Regions from separate parts of the Pontibacter brevis genome, predicted to be linked through region 1. Evidence: riboswitches for the same ligand, from Rfam matches in the RefSeq annotation. Region 1 holds a riboswitch; each other region holds the start of a gene.

Region 1 (4,095 bases):
CCTGTCGTCCTTATCTGCCAGAAAGCATAGCCAGCGCCTGCCCTTACTAACAAGCGCTGTTTCGTCTCGTAAATTAATTAATAAGCACTTCTTAAAGCGCCATATGTTCTACCAAAACAACAGCAGCTATGAAAGAAGAGAAGAAAAAGTCTGAACGGCCTAACCGCATGGAGCAGGATGTAGAAAACACATCGCGCACCATGAAGCCCGGCTCAGTACAGGGCAGCGAAGCGGCACAAGTGTGCCTAAAGGAAAGGGACGTGGCTGGCACGGCGACTCTGCGGGTCATGCCAGGGCAGCCAAAGCCATAAAAATAACGGCGAAAAAAAAGTATAACCCGGCATCGAAACAGGAGCACCTAAACAAGCACAGCAGGCATCCGTAGTATAATACAGAAGTGGTAACATATGTTATAACCGCTGTATACAATTCTCAATTAAACCTATGAAACAAATGGAAGAAAATAAAGATAAGAAGCACGAACAGCAAGGTTTCAGCAGTAACCCCCAAAAATCTTTTGAAGATGGAGAAAGAGGTGGAGCCGAGCCTGCACCTAAAGTAACAAGCCAGGGATCGCACAACGGTACCGGTGGTATGGGCGAAACAAGCTCCCGCACTCAAAACCCTAACAGGCCGTCGCAAGGTGGTAACTGGCAAAGTGACCCCGCTGGCAATGAGGATGAGAGTAAATAGAATTAACTGCAAAAACATTTTAAATAAACTTTTAACACGAGAACTATGAGCACAGATAAAGAAAATCAGAAAAACCAATCAGAACAGGCAGGCAAGAACAAGGACATTTCAAACAGCCTTGAAAACGATGCTGTAGGGAAAAAAGGCTCCCTGAACCAAACCCCACAGGGTCGTACTGACCAGGAGCAGAATAGTGAACAAAAAAAGCAGAAGTAAATAACTGTTTCAGATATATAGCAAGCAGCCACAGCAGATATGTTGTGGCTGCTTTTTTATGGGCATTTCTGTTTATTGGCCAGGTAGCACGGCTGCTGTACCTGCTGTCATTTAAATTACCGCTTTTTACTCACCCACTTGTTTTCCTTTAGCCAGAACCGCCAGGGCAGGCTGGCATCTTCTCCCGCGTAGTCAATACCAATGCGCGGGCCAGCGGAAATGCTTTCTGGAGGAGGTTGAATACCTTTATCTTCCAACCAGACAGTGTCGCCGGTCAGGTCGGCGCCGTAAAGTTTTTTGTCAATTCCCATCGCCATGCTCAGCACGCCCGGCCCGGCAGTCAGGTTAGGCTTTATAGCTGCCATGTTACGGCGCAGCAGCATTTCCTCCACTCCTACCTCCGGCTCAATAGCCCGCACCAGCACTGCATCGGCTTTATCTTTTTGGTTAGTGATGATGTTGAACAGGTAGTAGATGCCGTACACCAGGTATACATAAGCCACACCGCCTTCGTGGTACATGATTTCTGTTCGTTGGGTCCGGCGGTTGAGATGGGCGTGGCAGGCACGGTCGTTTTCCCCGGCATAAGCCTCTGTCTCCACAATCATCCCGCCAGCCAGGATGCCGTCTATGTTCGTGTACAGGTACTTGCCAACCAACTCCTGCGCCAGTTCTACTACATGCGGGCGGGTATAAAATTCCTTCGGTAGCTTCAAGTTCGTTGCTTGTTGTTTATTTTATGATTTGTTGGTACGGCACTATGGCCAGGGAGTTCAGGCGTGGGACCTAGGCTTTTGGAACAGCGCCTTCGTCTCAATTTTAGATTCTTAACCAGAATTCATATTTATCGCGTATCTTTGCGGTCAGATTGGTGGCTCTTACTACTGCCGTGGTAAAAGCCTTAAAAGGGAAACAGGTGCAAAACCTGTGCTGTTCCCGCAACTGTTATCTTCATAAAGAGAGTTAGCCTATACCAACGGCCACTGTGCGGCAACTGCCGCATGGGAAGGCGGGCTAACTGAAGAGAGCCAGGAGACCTGCCAGTCCGACACTGATTTGTCGTATGCTTTCGGGTAAAAAGCTGCACGGCCTTCGCTAAGCGCGCTTGCTGTTTCTGCTTCTTTTACCTTATCGCATGCTTCGGGATTTAAGCAACCGGGTACGTGGTATTATTTTCTTTCCGTATTTGTTTAACTTTGGCTGTCTGCTCATTGGGTTTGGCTATGCCTGCTTTGGCGCAACAGGATTCTGCGGCTCACAAGCTGCGTACGGTTGAGGTCTTCGGTAAGCCCGCCGAAGTGTATGCCGCTGGCAGCCGCGTGAGCACCGTAGACAGCAGCTACCTCAGCACCTACGCCTCCAGCTCCCTGGCCGACGCATTACAAGCCCGCACACCTATTTACTTTAAAACCTATGGCGTAAGCGGGCTTTCATCCGTTGCTTTCCGGGGTACCAATGCCTCTCAGACGGCTGTGCTCTGGAACGGCCTGAACATTGCCCCTGCTACCTTAGGCCAATCTGACTTCTCTACTTTGCCTGTTAGTGGCGTTGGAGAAGTAACAGTACAGTATGGTTCTGCTGCAGCTACCTATGGCAGCGGTGCCATTGGCGGAGCGGTGCTGCTGAATTCTCCTGAATATAAAGGCAAGGGCTTTGGAGTTGATTTGCAACAGGAGGCAGGGAGCTTCGGCCGCTACTTCAGCAGTGGTAGCCTCCGTTACAGCAACGCAAAGCTATTGGTAGGCGCCAGTGCTTACCTGCGGGTGGCAGAAAATAATTTTACCTACAGAGACCTGTCCCTTTCAGGAACACCGGAAGTGACACAGGAGCACGCAGCCCAGCAACTCCGTGGCCTTACACAGGATCTCACCTATCACCTGTCCTCCAAAACCAAGGTAGCACTGCACACCTGGTACACGTATGCCAACCGGGAGCTGCAGCCGGCCATGGGAGCAGCTTATAACGATGCAAAACAACTGGACCGCAACCTGCGCCTGATGGCTGCACTGGAGCACAACGGCCGCTGGGGACAGACCGACATAAAAGCTGCTTATTTTAAAGATTACCTGCACTACACCGACATCTCCATTAGTTCGGTGGCCGATGTAAAGACATACCAGTTACAGGCGGAACAAACGTTTACGCAGGGCCAGAACTGGAGCCTCCGCGGAGGCGTAAACCTGCAGCACTTTGTGGCTGAGAACACTGGCTATACCGGGCAGCAGGACGAGAACAGAGCCTCTGTCTTCGCGCTTTTCCGCTATAACCCAGTTGCCCCGCTTGCTTTAACACTCAATTTCCGGCAAGCCTTTGTAGAGAACTATAACCCGCTTCCAACACCTGCTCTTGGCTTTAACTGGAAGTTCTATAATAACAACAGGCACCAGCTTTCACTGAAAGGCAATGCCTCCGGCAGTTACCGTGTGCCCACCCTAAACGACCGCTTCTGGATTGGCGCTGGAAACCCTGACCTGAAGCCGGAGCAGGGCTGGAACTATGAAGGTGGCCTGCGTCACTTGCTGGTGCTGGGTAACTCCCTGCTGCTGGAAACAGAGGCCACCTTTTACCACATGCTGATTGACGACTGGATACAGTGGGCACCGGATTACACCGGAAACTGGCGTCCGACTAACCTGCAGAAAGTGCGCTCCCAAGGCCTGGAACTCAGCAGTACCGCTACTGCTACCCTTGGCGACATAAAGCTGAGTAGCACCGCCGGCTATACCTACACCTCCTCCAAGCAGGTAGCAGTGTATGAAGGCAGGGGCGACAAGGGTAAACAGCTGATGTACGTGCCGCTGCACAAAGCCATCTTTGCTACAGAGGCAAATCACCGCGGCTGGTCTGTGCTGGGCAATCTGAATTACACCGGCCTGCGCTACACCAGCAACTCCGAAACAACCAGCTTAGACGATTTTCTGCTGCTGCAACTGGCTCTGAGTAAAAAACTGCAGCTCCACCAGAATACCCTTATCCTGACGCTTCGCGCTGATAATGTAACCAATGCAGCGTACCAGACGATGATTTCCCGGGCCATGCCGCCCAGGGGGTACACCTTTAGCTTACGCTTTATTATTCCTTAAACTATATATTCTAAATGATTCAAATGAGAAAGTTCAACATGTTTCGCAGTCTAATTGTAGCTGCGTCTTTACTTACCAGCACCTTTGCCTTTACCAGTTGCGA
Region 2 (4,095 bases), on a different contig from region 1:
TAACACCACAGCAAATCAGAATTGCTGTGCTCGAAACCATGTCTGAGAACCTGAGCGATGGCGTGATTGCTCCCCTGTTCTACTACGCACTGGCTGGTGTACCGGGCATGATGACCTATAAGATGATTAATACAATGGATTCCATGTTGGGCTACCGAAACGCACGATATGAGCAGTTTGGAAAGTTTGCCGCCCGTCTGGATGATGTTGCTAATTTTATACCTGCCCGCATCACAGCCATCCTCATGGCGCTGGTAAGTATGTGCTGGCAGGCCATCGTCTTTGTCTTAAAGTACGGCAACAAACATAAAAGCCCCAATGCCGGTTATCCTGAGGCAGCCCTGGCAGGCATCTTGAACTGCCGGTTCGGAGGGCCTAATGTATACCATGGTGTGCTGGTAGATAAACCCTATATTGGCGAACGAAACAGAGCAATTGAGCACAAGGAAATTTACCGTGTGAGCAGGATAAATCACAGCACCTGCTTTGTGATGGTAGCCGGCATTATGCTGCTTTCTTTGCTCTTGCAATAAAACAAGTATTACCCGGCTTAGCAGGCATGCATAAATACGTTATTTCAGGAGGGCCCGGAGCAGGTAAAAGCACGCTCCTGCAGGCATTATACCTCAAAGGATACACCGTCTCAGAAGAGGCTTCCCGACAGCTTATCATCGAGGAAACAACAAAGGGAAGTAACTGCTTACCGTGGGTGAATCTTCCCTGCTTTGCACGCAATGTATTGGAGCGGATGATACAAAATTACGAGCACGCCCATACTGCTTCGCCTATAACATTCTTTGACAGAGGTATACCGGACATTATTGCTTATCTGAAGGTGGCACAGCAGCCTGTAGATGAAGCATATTTTCATGCTGTAAAGCAATACCGGTATAGCCCGCTTGTCTTTCTTATACCTCCATGGCAGGAAATCTACGTGAATGACAGCGAACGCTGGCAAACTTTCGAGGAGGCAGTAACTTTATTCCATGCCATCAAAGACATTTACCAATCGCTCCGTTATACCATTATAGAGTTGCCCAATGCCTCGGTAGAGGAAAGGGTGAATTTTGTTATATCCCATATTTGATTGCACCTGGGAACCTCATAACAAAGGACCTTTGACTACTGCTTTAAACTTGACTTAAATCAGGTATGGCGCAAAAAATATGAGTGGTCTCTCAAATAATTACCTACTTTTGCCCCGTATTGGTTTCCCGGAAGGGAATTAATAGGGAATCCGGTGTGAATCCGGAGCAGTTCCCGCTGCTGTAAGCTCATTATTTGCTTTGTTAACCATGGCCACTGTCTGACAAGATGGGAAGGCGACAAAGCTGAGTTAGCCAGAAGACCTGCCAATAACATGAGATTCATAGCTTTCGGGTAAAAAGCTGGTGGATATATACTAGCCATATTGTATCTCCTCCGTTCATCCCCCTATAGCTATGAATGATTTTTGTTTTTAAAATCATTCAAAAGATGTATTGCTTTAATCGGCGACTAAGTAATTCAGACAAGCTCCTCCTCTTAGCTATATTGCTCTTGATCTGCTCCCACCTTCCTGCCCTAGCACAATCCGGCCAGATTAGCGGTGTCGTCTACGATATTCATCAAAAACCACTACAGGGAGTGAGCATTTTCATTTTAGGCTTGGAAAAGGAAGCCCTATCCAACGAAAAAGGGGCGTTCTCCATGCAGACAATTGCTCCCGGAACGTACGAGGTAAGCTTTTCGCTCCTTGGCTATGAGAGAAAAAGCCTTTCGGTAAAGGTAGGACCGGGTCAAAAAAAGCAACTGTCTGTCATTCTTTCGGAGAACATACTGAACCTACAGGAATTTGAAGTTACCAGCCCGGCTTTACAGGAAACAGGGTCAAATAAAATCGATAAGCTAGACCTGAGACTGCGTCCTGTAAACTCTGCCCAGGATTTACTTAAAAATGTACCGGGGCTGTTTATTGGTCAGCACGCCGGTGGAGGCAAAGCGGAGCAACTGTTTCTCAGGGGGTTTGACATTGACCATGGTACAGACTATGCCGTCTTTGTAGATGAAATGCCTGTAAACATGGTGTCTCATGCACATGGACAGGGTTATGCAGACCTACATTTTGTAATTCCGGAGCTCATAGCGAATGCCTCTTATAACAAGGGCCCATACAACACCAGGATGGGTAACATGGCTGTCGCAGGAAATGCCTCCTTCACAACCATGACCAAGCCGGGCAGAAGCTTCCTAAAGGCAGAGTATGGCAGGTTTAACAGCAGCCGCCTGTTAACTGTAATTGATTTGCTAGGAGAGAAAAAGCTCTTCACGTCTGGTTTTGAAAGTGCTTATGTAGCGGCAGAGCACGTTTACACGGATGGGTACTTTGAGAGCCCGCAACACTATCGGAGAACCAACCTTTTCACAAAATATAGTGCTACTTTGAATAATAGGTCTTTTGTAAACTTTTCCTTATCTGGTTTTCACAGCCCCTGGTATGCGTCGGGGCAGATTCCTTTGCGGGAAGTAACAGCAGGAAAGATCTCCCGGTTCGGAGCCATTGACGACACAGAAGGAGGAGCTACCTCTCGCTATAATATGAATGCCTCTCTCACAAGAGACATAGACTCAGATAAATCTATAAAACACAACCTGTATTACACTTACAACGAATTTGACTTATACTCAAACTTTACCTTTTTCCTAAATGACTCTGTGCAGGGAGACCAGATAAGACAAAGAGAAAAGAGGCACATGACGGGGTATAAGATAGCCTTCACAAGCACCGGCTCTCTCCTCTCAAAAGCTGCATTATTAGAAGCCGGTGCCGGCATCAGAGCAGACTTTATCCACAGCGGCTTTGATGAAAGTATCAGGAGAAGGATTCTGTCTACCCGTTCGGACGCTAAAATTGAAGAAGCGAACTACTACAGTTACGTAAATGAAACTATAAAATTATCTGAGCAACTCACTGTTAATGCCGGTATCAGGACAGATATTTTTAATTACGCAGTGGAAGACAGGGCCGAATCTTCAAACAACGGTCGGAATAGAATTCTACGCATCAGTCCAAAGCTAAACTTTCAGTACGATGCTTCCCCTAACCTCCAGCTTTACGTGAGAACCGGTGTGGGCATGCACTCTAATCACGCTTTTGTAGCGGTTAGCAGAATGCCGCAGAATGCTATTCCGAAGGCAGTAGGGGTAGATGTTGGTGCTAATTTTAAAATAGGCCAAAGAGCTGTTGCCAATGCGGCATTATGGTCTTTACACTTGCAGGACGAACTGGTTTATGTTGGAGATGAGCTTGTGTATGAGAACAGCGGAGCTTCAGGAAGAATAGGAGTCGATGCTTCCTTAAGGTACAACATCGCTTCCGGCTTATGGGCCGATCTGGATGTAAATTATAGCCGGGGCAGGCTGCTTGATGAGCCGGAAGGACAAAATTATATTGCGCTGGCTCCTGTACTGACATCCACCGGAGGCCTGACCTATAAGAGTAACAATAGTTTAAATGGCACGTTGCGCTATCGCTATATGGGTAAAAGAGCTGCAAACGATGACAACAGCATGCAGACAGCCCCCTATTTTCTGGTGGATGCCCAACTGAACTATACGAGACCAAAATACGAACTCGGGTTGTCATTCCTGAATTTACTGAACAGTAAATGGCAGGAAGTGGTGTATTGGTCAGGTTCCAGGCTTTCTCATGAGGCAGAGCCTGTGGATGATTTTCACTTTACTCCTGGCACTCCTCTGTTTATAAAAGCAGCCGTAACTTTCTTTTTTAGAAGATGAAATTAACCGTAAGTATACTTGGCTGCGGCTGGTTGGGCTTGCCTTTAGGTAACCATCTAAGCCAAAGGGGGTTCAGGGTAAAAGGCTCTGTTATATCGAAAGAAATGTTCCCAGCGCTGGAACAAGCTGGAATAGGCCCCTCGCTCCTTTTGCTGTCTCCCGATCTTTCAGGGGAGAATACAGAAAGCTTCTTTTCATGCGATGTGCTGATCGTGAATTTCCCTCCTGAAAGAAGGGCAGACATTGAGGAATATCTCCCTGCTCAGATTCAATCTCTTATAGAACACCTACATAAAAACAGGGTCAGCAAAGTGCTCT
Region 3 (4,095 bases), on a different contig from region 1:
GCCTGTTTCAGCAGCAGCTGCTTTTTGTAAAACTTCTCATCAGCTACACCAGTACCTTTCCCGATACACTGCTCAACAGAGATGTGGCACAGCAGGCTCATCAAAACAGCTGCGGTAGATGTGTTTCCTATGCCCATCTCACCGAACCCAATGGTGTTACACCCGGTTTGGTATATGCTGTCGGTCACTTTTCCTCCTTTCTGCAAACAGACATGCACCTGTTCCGGAGTCATGGCCGGGCCATGTAAAAAGGAATGGGTACCTCTTCCCATTTTATGATGGATGATGGGCTGGTTAGGAGGGAAGTCATAGTTTACGCCTGCATCAACTATGTTGAGTGTGATGCAGTGTTGCTTACAGAAAGCATTGATAGCAGCGCCCCCTTCTATAAAGTTCTTCACCATCTGGCTAGTCACTTCCTGGGGGTAGGCACTTACCCCATGTTGTGCAATGCCATGATCAGCTGCGAACACCACCAGGTGGGGGATTGTTATTTCAGGAGCAGTCGTGTTAAATACTTTTCCTATGTGCAGGGCGAGTTCTTCCAATACTCCTAATGCTCCTGTTGGCTTTGTTTTATGGTCAATGATGTGCTGCAGTTGTTCGGCCAGGAATTCATTTTGCGCTACATGAAGGTGAGGCGGTTCAAATGCAGGAGTGACGGGTTGGCGCACTTTTTCTACTTCCGTGACAGATGGGGCAGCTGATTTTTGTTTCCAGCCTTGCTGCTGGAGCATAGGTTGCTGTTCATAGTCTGTAGCTGGTTTGCCAACACAGAAATATCCCAAAGGTTCAATGTCCTCGGGCAGTCCCAGTAAATTTTTAAACTGGTAGTAGTCCAATATAGAGACCCATCCCATGGAATAACCCTGTTCCGTTAACGATAGCCAGATGTTCTGCACGGCACATACGGCGCTGAACTTGATGGTATCATTACTGGCAACGGTACCAATTGTAAAGGAATTCAGCACAGAGCGGTCATAGCATACCACCAGCCCAAGGGGAGCGTCCACAATGGCTTCCAGTTTCAAAGCGGCATAGGCTGTTTTCTGTGCTTCATCCTCGATTTGGCTAGAGGCTTTCCGGTTATACTTTTGAAAGAGCTTCTTTATCTCCTGCTTTACTTCCTGCGCCTTGATAACATAAAACCGCGTAGCATCTGTTAGCCCGACAGAGGGAGCCATATGGCCAGCCCGTAGCGCTTTCTCTAACACTTCATCCGGCACAATTTCGTCTGTGAAATGGCGTGTGTCACGCCTTGCGGCTAATATTTCCTCTAGTTGTATAAGTTGTGGTGTCTGCACAGTAACGCTGATAAAAGATAATAAAAGCGGGCGGTAAAGCCGGTAAAATTTAAAGTTGTCTCTTAAGATACAAAGGTAGTCCGGAAACTATAAAGATAGCTTCTTCTGCCACTGAGGCTACGTACTGGTTGGCCAAACCTTGTAAGTCTGTAAACTTGCGGCCAACAGCCGTGTCGGCATGCAAACCCATTCCAAGTTCGTTGGAAATAATAATAAAAGTAGCATCTAAATTGATAAGGTTATTTATTTCCTGTTGAAACATATGTAATGACTTTTCTAAATTATTGTCATAGTCCATAAAGAAATTGGTAAGCCATAAAGTGACGCAATCTATTACTACTACACGTCCCTGCAGGGGAAGTTGGTGCAAATCTTTATATGCTTCGTAATTTGTCCATTCGGATCCTCTTTCTGCCCTGTGCCTGTTTACTCGCTCCTGAAAATCCTGATCCCATATTTTTGCTGTGGCAAGATATACAGGCGCAGTACTTAATTTAAGAGCCATGTCCTGGGCAAAACGACTTTTCCCGCTGCGGGCTCCTCCGGTTATAAATACAATCATCTTATTACTTGTTAGGGTAAGCTAATCAGTTCCGTGGCCGAAAGCGCCACAATTTAAGACTTTATAACCGCTGAATAGAAATCAAAAGCCCTGAGATAAGTAAGTTCGTTACCTCCGAATTCCGGAAACAGGAAGATCGCATCTGAAATTCAAAAGAATTGAAGTGCAAATTTAGGCGCACCACATCCAAAATTTGCAGTTTTAGCTTTACAATTTCGTCAGTAGTTAGTATGCCTCTGGTTTTATTTTATATTTTTGCAATGTATTGGTTTCCCGGGAGGGAATTAATAGGGAATCCGGTGTGAGTCCGGAACAGTTCCCGCTGCTGTAATCTCTTTAGTGCTTTGTTATCCCTCTAGCCACTGTCTGTACTCCGGACGGGAAGGCCCGACAAAGTAGAGTAAGTCAGAAGACCTGCCTATACATGCAATATCCAACACCTTCGGGTAAAAGGTTTGGGGTAGTTAAACCGTGTTCCCTTTAACTATTCTATTGTATTAAATCTTTTTTCTGCGTCTACAGAAGGCGAATGCTTTCTATAGAATGTGGAAGGGGTAATGTATTTATCAACAATAGTAAAAGCTATGGGTAAGGATCTGGCCAAAGTAAAGAAGATAATTTTTATGTGTAGCGGTTCTGCGTGCACGAAAAGGGGAGGAGCGGAGAGTATCCTGGCTTTGAGAAGTTGTATAAAAGACCTTAACTTAAAGGAGCAGGTGCATACTATCAAAGCTGTATGTACCGACCAATGTGAAAGTGGCCCCATCATGTTTGTTTACCCTGATGGCATTTGGTACAAGGATATAGATGCAAGCAGAGCTGCGCACCTTGTCTCCAACCACATTCTAAAGGGCCAGGTCCTGGATGGTATACTTTATAGAGAAGGAGACGCTGCAATACAGCCCGTGCATATCTCTGCTGACAATATACAGGATTAAGCTATGGTTGCTCCTATACTAATCCAGTCTTTCGTGCTTGGCATGCAGCATTCCTTTGAGCCGGACCACGTAGCTGCTGTATCAGTGCTTACTTCTGAGAAAGACAGTAAAGCAAAACTGCGTAACGTGATGTGGAAGTCAAGCCAGTGGGCATTGGGGCATTCTATTACCCTGATTTTGCTGAGCATCGGGGCACTGCTTCTTAAATCAGCCTTGCCCTTCAGCATCAGTACTGTAGCAGAATGGGCTATAGGACCCATGATGATTTGGATTGGCATAAGCTCTTTGCTTCTTGCTTTTAAACCGAATGTGCCTCGGGTCATACCTCCGGTAAATGCCGAAAAAAAGAAATCTATAGTAAGCCGTTCTTTGGGAATAGGTATGTTGCATGGCATGGCAGGAACAGGTGGTGCCTGTACGGTGGCGCTTACCATGGCTGCTGATAATAGCTACACTGCCTTATGGATTATCATCCTTCAGTCCGCAGGAATTTTGTTGACCATGACAGCTTATGGTTACCTCCTTTCTTTGTCTTTCTCCCACATTGTGAAGCGAAGCAGGTTCTTTTTCAGGTATATTATTTCCGGAGCCGGTGTTTTCTCAATTGCTATTGGGTGCTGGGTACTGGCAGAGCAGGCTATGGCGATACGGTATTAGACTTTTTGATAATCAGGTATGTTATTGAAAGCTCCATCGTGTTTTATGAGCTGATGGCTAAAGCGATAATGACTGTTAATTCTGTCATGCAAATTTTATAGATCTTAAAAGGGAGGCAATAGAAGCCAAATGAGAGAGATAAAGCGTCAGCGGGTAATCCGAGCCGATGGAAAAGCCATCAACCTGGTGCAACGCCGGGGACATCTGTCATACTGCTACAATGCTTGCTGCTGTGGCAGAGTGGACAGGGGCTATCCTCCTGTACCGGTAGATTTATACAAAAGTGAATGGCTGCAACGCAAGCTTCGGAATGTGGTGCACATGACCAAAGGCGGCTGCCTGGGCCCTTGCACACTTGCAAATGTTGTTACTCTACTCTTTGATGGGAATTCCGTTTGGTTTCACTCTGTAAACAGCGAGTGGCAGGTAAAAGCCATTTTTGACTATATCGAAAGCATGATTGCGGCTGATGGCTTTCTGGTGCCACCAGCAGAGCTGAGTGAGTATGTTTTTCAGTTCTACACCTGGAAAGGTTCTGAAACTGCTACTCTATCAGGTGAGGTTGCTGCACCAGATGGCGGGATTGTCTTTCTCACACACGCCGATACAGATCTGCTTACGCTTCACAATGCCC

Evidence for each region. A riboswitch is a leader RNA that binds a small molecule or an ion and turns the genes downstream of it on or off. The one in region 1 is predicted to bind cobalamin.
Region 2: another riboswitch for cobalamin. It lies ahead of ACYVB1_RS04020 (TonB-dependent receptor); the one in region 1 lies ahead of ACYVB1_RS20505 (TonB-dependent receptor plug domain-containing protein).
Region 3: another riboswitch for cobalamin. It lies ahead of ACYVB1_RS03940 ((2Fe-2S) ferredoxin domain-containing protein); the one in region 1 lies ahead of ACYVB1_RS20505 (TonB-dependent receptor plug domain-containing protein).

What each region holds. Positions count from the first base shown of each region.
Region 1 is NZ_BAAGXV010000089.1:82,428-86,522, forward strand. It holds gene ACYVB1_RS20480 (THUMP-like domain-containing protein) at 1-30, shown strand, start outside; gene ACYVB1_RS20485 (hypothetical protein) at 129-311, shown strand; gene ACYVB1_RS20490 (hypothetical protein) at 454-693, shown strand; gene ACYVB1_RS20495 (hypothetical protein) at 739-909, shown strand; gene ACYVB1_RS20500 (DNA-3-methyladenine glycosylase) at 1,026-1,625, opposite strand; cobalamin riboswitch at 1,762-1,968, shown strand; gene ACYVB1_RS20505 (TonB-dependent receptor plug domain-containing protein) at 2,106-3,992, shown strand; gene ACYVB1_RS20510 (DUF5074 domain-containing protein) at 4,031-4,095, shown strand, end outside.
Region 2 is NZ_BAAGXV010000015.1:31,580-35,674, reverse strand. It holds gene cbiB (adenosylcobinamide-phosphate synthase CbiB) at 1-533, shown strand, start outside; gene ACYVB1_RS04025 (AAA family ATPase) at 560-1,087, shown strand; cobalamin riboswitch at 1,191-1,371, shown strand; gene ACYVB1_RS04020 (TonB-dependent receptor) at 1,447-3,777, shown strand; gene ACYVB1_RS04015 (Rossmann-fold NAD(P)-binding domain-containing protein) at 3,774-4,095, shown strand, end outside.
Region 3 is NZ_BAAGXV010000015.1:9,419-13,513, forward strand. It holds gene cobT (nicotinate-nucleotide--dimethylbenzimidazole phosphoribosyltransferase) at 1-1,304, opposite strand, end outside; gene ACYVB1_RS03935 (bifunctional adenosylcobinamide kinase/adenosylcobinamide-phosphate guanylyltransferase) at 1,354-1,866, opposite strand; cobalamin riboswitch at 2,116-2,302, shown strand; gene ACYVB1_RS03940 ((2Fe-2S) ferredoxin domain-containing protein) at 2,424-2,804, shown strand; gene ACYVB1_RS03945 (hypothetical protein) at 2,808-3,461, shown strand; gene cobN (cobaltochelatase subunit CobN) at 3,591-4,095, shown strand, end outside.